Linked DNA regions of Caldivirga maquilingensis IC-167. The protein of the gene in region 1 binds, or shares a complex with, the protein of each later gene. Links are inferred from orthologs where the notes say so. Each region holds a gene or a part of one and is shown in the gene's direction. Other genes may lie near its edges.

Region 1 (8,662 bases):
GTGCTGAAGAATGCTAAGGTTTACATGCTTCCTGAAAGATTCATGGCAAGGGTCTTCTTCGCAACAATAATTACAGCCGTTCTCTCAGTACCCATTGGATTATACTTAACCTACAACAGTATTGAGTCAATTATGGGTTCATTTAATTTAACGGTTAAGTCAATTACAGTTCTCAGCATAGGCTTAGTAATGATTGTCCTACCCTTCATAGTCTACGTAATGATGATGACGCTACCTAAGATGCAGCTCTCCGACCTTCAATATAAGGTTGACTCAGAATTACCCTTCTTCGCAGCGTACTTAGCCATGATTTCCCAATCAGGGTTAAGCGTTACATCAGCCATAGAGAGGTTAGCCAACATTAGGCTACTTGAGGCCATAGGCAAGATAGCTAGGGAAATAGTTGTTAAGAATAAGGCGATAGGCATGGATCCGTTAACAGCCTTAACGGAATCAGCGTTAAGCACGCCAAGTCACTTATTCCAAAACTTAATAATGGGTTACGTAACTAACGTTAGGACTGGGGGAGACATACTTCATTACCTTGAAATAAGGCTCAATGAAATAGTTAACGATACGCTTGATAAAATAAGGAGGGGTGCTGAATTCCTATCAACATTAATGGAATCATACATTGGGGCTGGGGTAATTCTACTAATAGGCCTTAACGTACTTTACCTAGCCCAAGCAATAACACCAACAGGTAACTCAGTGAGCGCGCTTCAGCAGGCGGTTAGTAATAATTTACTCTTCGGTCTATTGGTTATCCCAGCAATATCAGTGGCGTTCATATACCTTGGTGAGGTCTCAATATATAGGGTCCCGTACACTGACGTTAGGCCTTATATAGCGGTTGGTGTATCATCAATGGTAGCCATGGTGGCTCTACTAATAGGCTACAACACGGTGTTTCACGGTGACTTAGGCTACTCAATAAACGTGGGCCCGGTTAGCCTGGATTTCGCAACCTACATGGCGGTCGTCTTAATTATAGCCTACGTCCCAGCAGCGTTATATGCTGAGAGGGTTATTGCTGAGAGGCGTAGCCTTGAGAGGGCCTTCTCAGACTTCCTCAGGGACTTCACTGAGTTACGTAAAAGTGGCTTCACGCCTGAGAAGATTATAAGCACGCTGGCTGACACTAGGGATTATGGTGCATTATCCAGGTACCTTAAGGATATTAGTAAGCAGATTAGGTATGGTATACCGATTAGGGTTGTCTTATCGGAATTCATGAATAGGACAAGGTCCTATTACGCCAGGGTTTTCGCATGGCTGCTGCTTGAGTCAATAGAGTATGGTGGAGCAACCCCTGAGACCCTGGAGTCCCTTGCATCATTCTCATCCCTAATGATTAGGATTAATGATGATTTACTCGCAAGGCTTAAGCCACTTAGGTTCGTACCCTACATAGGGGCCATGATACTTACCTTAACCCTGGTGATTATGGTGTTCACCGTGGTTGGCTTATCCAGTGTCTTCCTGCATATTCCCCAATACTACGTTAACTACGTCGTAGGTAGCTTCGCCTTAACCATTGTGGTTGACTCATTCGTAATGGGTTTAGTGGCGGGTAAGCTGGGTGAGGGGGAGTTATCCGCTGGCTTTAAGCATGCAGTAGCCATAACGGCAATAGTACTTGTAATATACTTAGCTTCACCATTAATATCAAAGGTGTTTGTAATATGATCACCACCTATGGGGCTCAGCCTCACCAGTAATTATTACCCTAAGCCTCTCAACACCCTTAACCTCATCTATTATCCTAGCCACTGAATTTGGTACAAGCTCCCTCCAGGTTGAGTCACCCTTAATCATCATTTCCCTAATCCTAGTCGACACGTACTTCCCCCTATCGAAGATAGGCTGCTGCCTAACCTCAACCCCACCCTCCTTAAGCAGCATGGCTACGAATGGATTACCCGTGTAGGCTACTTGGAAGGGGGGTAGGTAGGATTTAATGTGGCTTAACCAGGCCGCGTTATTCTCAATATTAGGTACTGGAACTATTATAACCCTACTGAGGTCAACCCCACCCTCCCTTAACCCCTCCCTAAGCATCCATATCCTCTCCCCAACAGTGAAGGGGTCTTTCTCTATGTAATTGAATTGAGCCGACCCTAAAACAATTATAACTTCATCAACCTCACTTAAAATAGCCTTAATGGCCCAGACATGACCCCAATGCGGTGGTTGAAACCTACCTATGAATAGGCCCCTCACCATGACTGCGCTAATGCTTTAATTCTTATTTAAATTTTCCTTAACTCAATGCTTAAGGGAGCATTAGTAATTGGGCTTAGTGAAGTAAACCCACCCCCTATGTTTAAGTTCCCTTGAATCCAAATACACCCCATTACCCTCCTCAACCTTAGCGAAATCCACGAAGCCTAACGCCTTAAAGTAATCTAGGCATTCAGGCTTTACCGCTAATACGGGTAAGTACTCCTCACCACCATTAAAAACCACCTCCTCTACGCTTAATCCATATCTACGGCAGGTTGATTCCACATCCTTATTAACTGGTAGTGAGTAAACCCTAATCCTAACACCCTTACCCATTTCATACAATACCCTCCCTAATCCATCACTTGAATCCATTGATGCATTAACGCAATTAATCCTATTGCCTAATTCACCACTAGGTATCCAGGGCTTTGGTCTCCTGGTTAATTCAATTCCCTTAACCACAATCGAGTCATTAATGTAATTACTAAGTAAGCCACTGTACCAGAGTTTAAAGATTAACCCGGTGAAGCCGAATTCAGGTATTGTAACTAATACGTCACCTAACCGAGGCACCCTACCTATGGGTTTACCTGCGATTCCAATTAACGCAACGTCTAATACATCATCATCACCCTCATTTAAGTCACCGCCAATGTAACTGGCGCCAATAGCCTTAGCCGCATCATTAATACCCTTAATCAACTCCTCCAACTCAGATTCAGTATGATCTCCCCTGAGTGTTAGTGACGTGACTAGTGCTATTGGTTTAGCGAATTTAACAAGTAGATCTGAGGCTGCGCCAATGGTCATTCTCCAGCCTACGTCATAGTAGGTCATGAAGTCTGTCTTAGTTCTTGATAATGAGCCACCATCGATTTTAAGGGTAAGTAAACCCACGTTAGGTAACTCAACGTATGATACGTCATTATCAGCATTAGGGTACTTTAACTCGATCAGCGACTGCATTATGTTAATTAACTTATCTTCACCAAGCTCCCTAAGCATCACGGTGGCTTGTGGAAAATATCTTTATAAACACTTAGGGAATGCGGTTATTGTGTCCACTGAAGCATCATCTAATGAGCAGGAAGCCACACAGCAGGTTCAGCAGTCTCAGCAAGCAACCCAGGTTCAGGCTACGCCTCAGCAGGTTGTGCAACAGTTGAGGAAGCTTAGGTGGGGTATTGCTTACATTTACGCAAGCTCTAACAACACAATGATAATTATAACTGATTTAACAGGGAGTGAGACTGTGGCTAGGGTTAGTGGTGGGCAGGTTGTTAAGGCTGATAGGGATAAACCAAGCCCATACGCAGCCATGATGGCTGCCTACAAGGCGGCTCAAATAGCCATGGCAAGAGGCATTAATGCCGTTCACGTTAAGGTTAGGGGCCCCGGTGGGTATGGGCTTAAGGTTCCAGGACCGGGTGCTGTTGCGGCTATTAGGGCATTGGCTAGGGCAGGCATGATAATTGGCAGGATTGAGGATGTTACCCCAATACCCCATGATACCATTAGGCCACCTGGAGGTAGGAGGGGTAGGAGGGTGTAATTAGGTTTAAAGGTTGAAAAATCTTTATATATTTACTCTAACCACTTCTTGCCGTATGAATGTGAATGACTTATTATGGATAATTAACATAATACTGGTAGTGATTCAAACAATCCTAGTGGCATTTATTCTGAGGGAGTACTTAGATACTGGTTTCACACCTATTGGTAAACTACTGATTTCAGCGGCGTTCCTATTCCTGGTTCAAAGCATGATACTTCTATCATCATACTACTATTGGTGGACAATACGTAACACTGATTACCATATTGCCCTACCACTATTAGCATCAACGTTACTAAGCCTAGTGGGTTTATACATGCTGTACAGGATAAGTAGATTATAAAACTTAACTGAATCCCCTGCTCCTTATAGTGAGGTTATGAGTTTTAAGTGTTCCTCCTGTGAGGGGTGGAATGGAATTGATGCGAATCAGCAAAACAAGTGAAAACTAATCCTCTAAGGCAAGGCAATTCACATTAGTTTTTCTACCTAGGTTCACTGGCCTTTAATCATCATTATGCCATGGAAAGAAACAAAAACCCTGAAACTGAGAGTAATCTATGGAACTGAGGATTCAGCGTCTTTTAACTAGAAGAGTGTTTATCTACTACTTAACCACGTTCCTGATTTTAGCAGTGGGTGAGGTTACTGGTTACTTTATGTCGTTAAGAGGTATTCAAGTACTGAGTAAGAGTGAGTTACAGGAGCTTGAAAGCCTTGCACAGCATCCATCATACATGGTGATATTTACACATAACCTAAGCCTTAACTTAATCATGAACATACCGTTCATAGGTCCAATAATGTATGTTATTTTAATCGGATTCACAGGCATTGCACTTGGCTATATTGTAGTCAGTAGTATTGGTGTTAGCGTACTATACCTTATTTTAGCCTACGTTTCATCAGCAATACTACCTCATGGATTACTGGAGTTATTCTCATACTCATTATCAGCCTACAATTCAGTTGACGCCTCAGTGAACGTGATTAAGCGGAGGCCCTTAAACACGACCCTAATAAACTGGGTGCTTAGACTACTTCTATCAGTGTTAATACTTTTCATAGCTGCCTACGTAGAGTACCTGGAGTTAACAATCATGGGCGCGGTTATTCATGCGTAATACTAGGCTTAAGCTTAAGGCCATTCATGCGGGTTTAAGGGAATTCACTTTAAGGTACTTACTCTTCTCAATCGCATCCTCAATAGCCTTAATATCAATATTAATAGCCCACTACGCCGTAGCCTATAATCAACAATACAATGGTGGTTTAGTAAAGGTCTCGGTGGATTACGGGGTAATTACCTTGAATGGCGTTAAGGTTTCGTTTTACATAATTAACACAGCCTACGCCAGCATATATGGATTCCATGTTAAAGATAATGAATGCATCACATTCATTGAATTAACAGGTAATTTAAGGGCACAGGCGGCACAGTTATTGAATTGTACCTTAATTAGGGATTACCCATATGGTTACCCAATAATAATTAAGTTCACTAATTCAAGCAATACCAGTAACGGGATCTTAATTATACCTCAAAATCCCTCAGCCTACTTCACGGCTAGGTTATTCAGTGAATTAACCAACTACACATGGTTAATTTACGTGGTGTTCTCAGTAATTATTACCTTATCATCATTCTACATATCATTGAATTACCTCAATTACCTAACCGATGCCTTTAAGAGGCTTAGGTTAATGATTGGTGATGAGGCAGTTGCAGCAATAGCCTACACCCCACTGCTCACTGCGGTATTATACGTAATCATAGTGATTGCTGAGTATGTTTTAATTAAGCATGTGTTAAGTATGGAGAAGTTTATTAGTATTAATCTCAGTAGCCCAATCACGGTGTTAATGGAGCCATTAATAATAATTCTACTACCAATGTTAATGATACTGGTGATTTCATGGAGAAGAAGCTCATGGTACTAATGCTTAAGAGGGTGGTAGGTCATGTAGTCTCAGCGGCATTACTAACTGGATTATTAACATACGGTCTAACACTACTGGTATCATTAACCTATGCAGGGTTAACACTAGTGGGCATCCCATTCAGTATGCATGCAATAACCGGGAGGGGCTCCTTAATGCCATTCACCGGTATAGTGCCCTTAAGTGTTTCATACGCCCTAAGTCAATTAGGGGTTAGGAATATTCCAGTGGTGACCGCCTTGGCGTTACTTGACTATAGGCATGTGGTTATGATACTAGGTCTCAGTAATATCACTGGGTCAGTCTGCTATGCAGGCTCAATGGTGGGTATTAAGCCTGGGCTTCATTTATTAACAAGCTACATTAGGCAAGTCACCATACCAGTGTTAATCATTATTAAGGGTAATGAACCATACTTAATATGCAGCATGAACTTAACAGAGTCATTATCGAATACCGGCTACGGTTTAGTATCAATGATACTCATACCTAATGAATACTGGGGGAGGGCACTATGGTTCATTAAGCATGGTATTAACGTAACCGTGGTGAATAAGCTTAATAGGAGTGTTAGTATTCAGTACAGTTACCTAGGGTTAAGTTACCTAGTTAACTATGGTTCATTAAAGCCCGGGGTCAATGAAATTAACCTACCATTAAACTACTACATAATATACACAGTCATTAATGAAACCCCAGTACCAGTGGGTGAGGTGCCTAAGGACCTTAACATCACTGTGAAGCCGTTACTGAAACCAATAACACCACCTAGTTCCAACGCATGCAGGCTTACTATAAACGCCCCCCAGGGTTCAAACGTGGTGGTGTCGGGTAATCAAGGGGAATCAATAATCCTCAATGTTAGGGAGGCATTAAACTTAACCCTACCCTGCGGTTCATACGTATTAACCACTTATGAGGGTGGTGAATTCTCAAGCATTAGCATTAACTTAACTAAACCAATGATAGTTAACTTAACCTTAACATCATTCTCAGGGGAATTACCTGGCGTTGAGAATAATTACGCCGAGTACGCTAAGGCATACTTCAGGGGTATTAATGCTGTTTACGTGGGTTTCATAGTCATTGCCATAGTGGCGATGGGACTTACATTAGCTGGTCTACTGGGGTTGATTTCAATGACGAGGATGATTACTTGGACTGTGGCGCCAATTCTTTCATCACTACTTTACTTAACTAATGTTAATTACGTAAGACGCATCATAGGCCTCTTCACGGCCTTAATACTAATAATAATGAGTATCATAGCATCCCTCGCACTCATGATTACTAATAATGCCTATACAATACTAATAGTGAGGCAACCCCCTGTAATTAACCCGGGTATAGCGGTAATAGTTACTGGTGCAGTGGTGTTAGGCATATGGGTTATGCTTAATAGGGCATTAATAATGCAGGCTTAATCATGCTTTAACATACTTTAATTGGGGTTTGGGGGAGTAATTAAGAATACGATAAAGGACCCAATCCCTAGGGGTGTGGTTAATCAGTGTTGATGCGATACTGTAATATACCTAGCCTGTGGGCTTAATTAACATGAGTAGTGAAGCAATATCAGTATTAGAAATGAGGGTTCTGGATGCTAACACTGCGTACCTGGGTATTGACAGTAGAATACTAATGGAGAATGCCGGTAGGGGTGTTGCTCAAATAGTCTCCTCAAGGTGGCCGAACGCAGGTAAGGTGCTTGTTGTGGCTGGGTTAGGTAACAATGGTGGGGATGGTATTGTTGCCGGCAGATACCTTTACAATTGGGGTAAGGACGTGGTTATCATACTACTGGGTAGGGTAAGTGACATGAGGGAGGAGCCTGCCGCCACTAATCTTAAGATATGCCTAAACCTACTGGGTTGCAGGGTAATGGAGGCTAGGGATGAGTTGGAGCTGCTCTCCTACCAGGATTACTTCATTAAATGGGCCGACGTAATTATTGACGCAATCCTAGGCATTGGTGTTAAGGGTAGGATTAGGCAACCTGCCTCGGCTGCAATAGACTTAATAAACATGTCTAAGGCACCTAAGGTTGCGGTTGACATACCCTCAGGTCTAGATCCCGATACCGGTGATGTTGCGGATAAGGCTGTTAAGGCTGACTTAACCGTAACCATGCATAAGGCTAAGCGTGGGCTTATTGCCGATAAGGCTAAGCCGTATGTTGGTGAACTGGTGGTAGTCGACATAGGTATCCCGAAGGAGGCCGAGTTAATAGTAGGGCCCGGTGACTTGAATTACTTAACATACGCCAGGAGGCTTGATTCCAAGAAGGGTGATTTCGGTAGGATAGCCATAATAGGGGGTTCAAGGGATTACACGGGCGCCATAGCTTTAACGGCTTTAGCATCATTAATAACGGGGGCTGACTTACCAATAGTCTACGCGCCTCATGATGTTGCACACGACATTAGATCACAGACACCAAACCTAATAGCAGTGCCACTTGAGGGTGAGGTTTTAAGTAAGGATAATGTTGGACCAGTACTTAGAGGTATTGAGAGGGCTAATGTGGTAGCCATAGGTCCTGGGCTAGGACTTGAGAAGACGACAATGGAGGCAGTCTACATTATACTTGAGACCGCGGTTAAGTTGGGTAAGAGGATTGTTATTGATGCTGATGCGATAAAGGCCATTGGAATCGGGAAGAAACTTAACCTACTTAAGCCAGGCGTGGTGCTTACTCCACATGCCGGGGAGTTAAGGGAGTTACTGGGTATTGATGTACCTAAGCTTAATCCAATTGAAACCGGGCAGTGGCTTAAGGAGCAGGTTTCGAAATGCTGCCCAGGTAGTGTAATACTCCTTAAGGGTAATACTGATGTTATTAGTGATGGTTCAAGGATTAAATTAAACATGAGTGGTAATCCAGGTATGACAGTTGGTGGGACGGGAGACGTATTAACAGGGGTTTTAGCAACAATG
Region 2 (5,622 bases), 770 kb from region 1 along the record:
TCATAGGTTAAGGGTTCATTAATACCCCAGATTAAGGGTAAGTCGGGCGGTATATTAAGCTTAAGTAAATGGCCACCACCCCAACCTCTAAACGCTTCCACTCTCTCATTGCTTAGGAGCTTCACCTCAGTTACCGTGGATGATTCATTAGCCGCCTTAATGATGGGAGCTTGAGGCGCCGTAAGCCTAACCACCCCCTCACCCTCACTTTCCTCAACCCCACCCCTACTGCCTCTGCCCCTCATTGAGGTGATTGCGAGGACTGATGACGCCACCATCACCACTATTAAAATCACTAGAATTACCGCAGTGGGTATTTGAGGCATACTAACCCTCTGTTGTTGAGGGGAACTACCACTACCTGACCCCTGTCCCTTACCCGTACCTGTACCGTTAAATTGACTTGATGATGCTTGATGAGGCAGTGAAATGTTGATTAAGGGGGCTTTACCAGTCATATTGGGTAAGGGTAACTCAATTATAACCATGGGTATGGGTACTGAGGGTAACGTTAAGCTAGGTAACCTAATGCTCGGTGACTTACCATGAGGCACCGTAATGTTGATTACTGGTATACTTATGCCTGGGGCCTTTAACCCACCTCCACCACCCTGGGGACTTGAGGATACTGGTAGTGTCATAATCCTTATTGATGATGTGAGAAGCCATAGGGCAATTAATCCAATCACAAGGGTTGCAACGGCGTCTCTTCTCATATATTTAGAGAACCGAAATCGGTATATTAATCTTTCCCAAATCACAACGCATTCTTAATACAAGAAATTAAGGTTAGAAAGCTCCTTTAACCCTACCCGCGCCTTTACGTTGAGTGTAGGGATTATGCGTTAATTCACAAAGTTTAAAAAAGCTTAGTTACTTCTGGGGGTAATGGCCACTGCACAGCAAAGGAGGTTACCGATGTATAAGAGGATTATTGATGATAATAAGAAGAAGTGGATGATTAAGGAGTACCTTAACATAGCCTTAACCAGGAATAGGTATGTTGATTCAATAATTCAGAGAACAACATTAGGTACAAGGATCGTTATTATTGCGGAGAAGAAGAACAGGATTATAGGTAGGAAGGGGCAGCAGGTTAAGGCTCTTGCAGATATACTTAAATCCAAGTTCAACCTAGATAATGTAGTTATAGATGTGATACAGGAGCCGCATCCTGAGTATAATGCTAGGTTAGTTGCCCTTAGGATAGCTGATGCAATGGCTAAGGGAATCAGGTTCAGGAGGGCTGCCATAATAGCCCTCAGGCAGCTTCAGGAGGCTAATGTTCAGGGTGCTGAAGTAATAATAAGCGGTAAGTTAACCACTGAACGTTCAAGGTTCGAGAAGTACACTACAGGTATAGTAATTAAGGCTGGTCAAGACGCCCTCGAGAAGGTTCAGGAAGCTGTAATACCCGTACTGCTTAAACCAGGTATATTCTCGGTTAGGGTCAGGGTACTACCCCCTGATGCGAAGCTTAGTGATAGGTTTGAGGTTAAGTCACCTGAGGAGGTTCAGGTTAAGCAGATTGAGAATAAGCCCGAGGAGGGCAGTGAGAGTAAGGAGGGTAGTGAATCACCTGGCCAAGCCCAGCAATAATGCTTATAATTACTCATTATTAATCCCTCAACGGTGTTATTAAGTGGGTGTTAAGGTTGCGTTAATTGGAATGGGTAGGATGGGTTCAATCCACCTTAAGGAATTAGTTAGGTTAAGGAATGAGGGGTTAATTGACAGTATTACTGTTATTGATATTGATGATTCAAGGCTCAATGCCGCTAAATCCATGGGGGTTGATGAAACTTTTAAAAGTATTGATGAAGCCTTAACTAAGCATCATGAGGCAATAATAATAGCAACACCAACAACCACTCACTATGACTTATCAATTAAGCTCGTGGGTAAGGCTCACTTAATGGTTGAGAAGCCTGTAACAGTGAAGTTGAGTGAGGCCCTTAACCTACTTAGTGAATCAAGGAAAACCGGCAACATGGTGATTCCTGCAATGGTTGAGAGATTTAATGAGACTGCTGAAGAGGCGTTCAGCATGGTTAAGGAACCAATCGCCTTATCAATGGTTAGGATCGGTACCATGCCGCAGAACCCTGACTCATACATTGGGGTTATGTATGATTTAGCAATCCATGACCTAGACCTAGCATTATTTAGGTTAAGACCCATGAAGGCTATAGTGGTTAAGTCAATGCTTAATAGGGATAACGTAAGCCTACTCCTTAACCTAGATGGGGTCTCAGTGAATATTGAGGCTAAGTGGGTTAAGTCAGGTAAACTACGTGTGCATACGTACGTTGGGTTAAGTACATTCACGGTAGCTGACTTAATGCATGGGTTAATTTACGGTAATGGGGAGGTTAAGAAGGTGAATCAAAGTGAAGAACCTGTTTATCTAGAGGATAGGAATTTCCTTGAGGCGGTTATGGGGAAGACTAAACCCTTCGCGACCTTAACCGACTACATATCATGCCTAAGGATAATTGAGGCCATTCAACAAAATTATAATGCAGTACCATTATAGGGGCCGTTATCTCATACCTAAATATTGTACTGAATCTTCACCAATAATGGGGGGTTTAATCGAACTCATTAATATTGCTTGCACTTACTTCGGCTTGATTCAACTTAACATACTGCTTAGTGTATGGATCATAGTAACCCATTACCCTATGTATGGTATTCACCCTGCATCTAGGGCAGTAAAGATACACGGTGTACCTTAACCCGGATAAATCAAAGCCAACATCCAGCTCCCGCTCCATACCGCATTGAGTACATTTAATAACCCATCTGGTCACTTAATTCACCGGTTAAGTACGGCACTGAGGCTAGTTTAATAAACCAATTGCTTCACCCACATGGTTAACTGCCTGTTCATAGGGGAATATTACACCATGAATAGTAAGGCTGTTCCGGATTTAGCGTTGCATTTAAATATCTCTAATTACTTTTAATTACTTGGTTAATGATGGAAAGGTTGTATAAGCTTAGTGGGTTCGCTAGGATTGTCGGCGCCAGCTGTAGTGGTGACCGCGGTTGAACAAGTTGTTAAAGACCCTTAGAAGGACGATAGTATTGGAAGGATGGATTAACAGCATTGGTGGACAAGCGCTTAGGGAAATTGCTGATGCTTATAAGGCCATGCTTCAGGAAATGCTCGACTACGCATTGAAGTATGGTGCTTCACAAGCAACCCTACATAAAGTCTTCTACCATAAGTTTAGGGAAAGACATCCCTGGTTACCAACGAGAATCATCAAGGTAACACTAACCTACTCTGATTTGCAGGACTGGGAGCTAAGTAATGGACTTATTGAGGTTAGGACTCATAGAGGATGGGTAAAGATACATTATGGAAGCCCTCCAGTGAGTTAAAACTTAAACCAGGTGGTAAGAGGGTTATCGTGTATCTAACGTTTACGAGAGACTTCGAGGTTACATGCAATCAAGGCAGTATTGTTGCAGTTGATGTTAATGAGAACAATGTTACATGGCTGTTTTCAAGGATGGGAAGCTGTGTGAAGTATATAGAGTAGAGACTGGTCTTGAAAGACTCGTCATCTCCCACGCTGAGAGAAGGAAGACATTATCTACAAGACTGCTGGGATAATTGAGGAGGTTGCGGGGAGGAATAATGCTGCAGTAGTTGATAAGGCTGGGGAGAACACGTTGAGGCATAGGATTCATCAATGGAGTGTGGCGAAACTAGTTGAGGCACTTAACAATAAACCGCTACATGTAGTTGAGGTATCGGAAGCGTATTCCTCCTCAAAAGACCCGTTTACAGGTAAACCTATCACTAGTTACACTCCCTCAATGATCCGCATTGCGGTGAGAGGGAGGAAGAGGGTAAGAGTGATTAAAGTTCAACTGAGACTAGTTAAGCTAGGTAATGAAGCAGTCCTAGATAGAGATGTTATTGGGGCAGTAAACATAGGGCTAAGGTACCTATCCTCAAATGGGAGCCCCATGCAGTGCGGGTGAAGCTAGTGAACCCGCACCAAGGGCTAACCCCACTTACGGAACTAGAAGTATTGAAAACCGTTTAAAAAACCATAAGTGAGGAACCGCTTACTGGTAAGGTTGTAAACTATGTTACTTTAGGAATAACTCCTCATGCTGCTTAACGTACTCAACGCTCTCCCTTAGGCTTAGGAAGAGCTTCCTAACGTACTCGACATCATCCTTAGTTACATTACTCCTATTCTGCTCCTTGGCCCTAATCTGGGCTGGGGTCAGTAATTGTATTGCATATCTCAGACTATTCTCAACACCTATCTTCGTTAAGTAATCTAAGGCATCATTATCTAACTTAACCCCCTCTTCCCTGGCTCTAATTGATACTATTTCCCTAACCTCATCCTCATTATATGGCCTAGTCCTTATTATAATTAACCTATCTAGTAAATCCAGTGGTATACCGTGAGGTGCCTCAATATCTGTTCCCCTTATCTTTGTTATACCCCTGTTCGTGGCGAATATCATTATTGGACTCATCTCCATCTCCATGGCCTTTGTGAAGAAGGCCCAGGTTTCAATATCCAGCATGTGGGCATCATCCACGAAGAGTACACCTGGAATTAACTCACCATTACCCTTATCCACAGTCTCCTTAACGAAATTATCCACGGCATTCCTAACCTCACTGGGTATCTCCTTCTCCTCAGTGAATACTCCAAATAACATTGCTGAAACCAAGCCCTGCTGCCTAGCTTGATACAGGTCTAGGTCATGAAGAGTGAAGAACCTGGTTATCTCCTTCTCCTTATGTACAGGACCCTTAGGTACCTCAAGCCTATGCTTAACATATATGTCGTACTGCTCCTCACCCTCACCTTGAACCTGACCCTCAACAATAACCCTACCCGTCTCCTCATCAATCATTATAACATCACCAGTACTGATTCCTAGCTCAATTAACTGCGCGGCAATCTCCTGGGGAACCTTCAGTATCTTCTCCTCATCAGTTGTCTTCAACTTAACCGTTGCCCCAACGGGTACTTGAATGTAGGGGTTGTAGGGGTGTTTACCGTACTTGAATTCAATGGACTTAACCACACCCTCGTAAACCCTCCTCCATTCCCTTATTCTAAGTCCAATGGCCTTCCTAAGGGCCCTCATTAGGAATTCAGTTTTCTTAATCTCTACGCTATATATTTCAGCGGCATTAAGGTGAACGAAGGGTGTATCAGCCCCAAGTTCCCTGGCGATACCAATGGCTAGTGCCGTCTTACCGGTGCCGGGTGGGCCAACTATTAGTACTCCTTTGCCGCTGAATTTACCTGCCTTAATGATTTTAACAACCATTGCCGCAGCCTCCCTGGCCTCAACCTGACCTACGAAGCCGCCTGCAATCTTCTCCACCTTACCATTAACTACACCAAGTCCTCTAATGTGACTATGTACACTTATTCTCCTTCTTTCTTCCTCACCACCCTTTACTTCCTCAATCCTTATGGATGACATAGGTCGTTTTTACTGTGCACTGATTTAAACCTAACCTCATGAGCAATCAAGGAAATTACACCGTTCACTACCTTACCATAGTTGAAGAATTAGGTTAAACCCAATGGATTACTCACTCTCCCATGCTTAGTTAACATTATA

The links.
Region 2: CMAQ_RS08455 (region 1) and CMAQ_RS04635 share a complex: the UniProt entries of both Methanocaldococcus jannaschii proteins name them as parts of the 30S ribosomal subunit. The link is inferred for Caldivirga maquilingensis IC-167 from one-to-one orthologs.

The regions. Positions count from the first base shown.
Region 1 is NC_009954.1:1,716,061-1,724,722, reverse strand. What follows is about bases 2,179-5,081. They hold CMAQ_RS08455 (30S ribosomal protein S11), read left to right. Parts: upstream 2,179-3,382; coding sequence 3,383-3,781; downstream 3,782-5,081. Other genes in these bases: CMAQ_RS08440 (hypothetical protein), read left to right, coding at 4,901-5,081; CMAQ_RS08445 (stage II sporulation protein M), read left to right, coding at 4,345-4,908; CMAQ_RS08450 (hypothetical protein), read left to right, coding at 3,837-4,127; CMAQ_RS08460 (thiamine-phosphate kinase), read right to left, coding at 2,287-3,234; CMAQ_RS08465 (nicotinamide-nucleotide adenylyltransferase), read right to left, coding at 2,179-2,226. Outside these bases: CMAQ_RS08470 (type II secretion system F family protein), read left to right, coding at 1-1,689; more of CMAQ_RS08465, read right to left, coding at 1,690-2,178; more of CMAQ_RS08440, read left to right, coding at 5,082-5,725; CMAQ_RS08435 (hypothetical protein), read left to right, coding at 5,701-7,149; CMAQ_RS08430 (bifunctional ADP-dependent NAD(P)H-hydrate dehydratase/NAD(P)H-hydrate epimerase), read left to right, coding at 7,283-8,662. UniProt on the Methanocaldococcus jannaschii protein: Located on the platform of the 30S subunit.
Region 2 is NC_009954.1:946,649-952,270, reverse strand. What follows is about bases 1-2,743. They hold CMAQ_RS04635 (30S ribosomal protein S3), read left to right. Parts: upstream 1-888; coding sequence 889-1,599; downstream 1,600-2,743. Other genes in these bases: CMAQ_RS04625 (hypothetical protein), read right to left, coding at 2,592-2,743; CMAQ_RS04630 (Gfo/Idh/MocA family protein), read left to right, coding at 1,643-2,536; CMAQ_RS04640 (hypothetical protein), read right to left, coding at 1-716. Outside these bases: more of CMAQ_RS04625, read right to left, coding at 2,744-2,813; CMAQ_RS04620 (hypothetical protein), read left to right, coding at 3,052-3,390; CMAQ_RS10685 (hypothetical protein), read left to right, coding at 3,685-3,999; CMAQ_RS04615 (RuvB-like helicase), read right to left, coding at 4,111-5,481. UniProt on the Methanocaldococcus jannaschii protein: Binds the lower part of the 30S subunit head.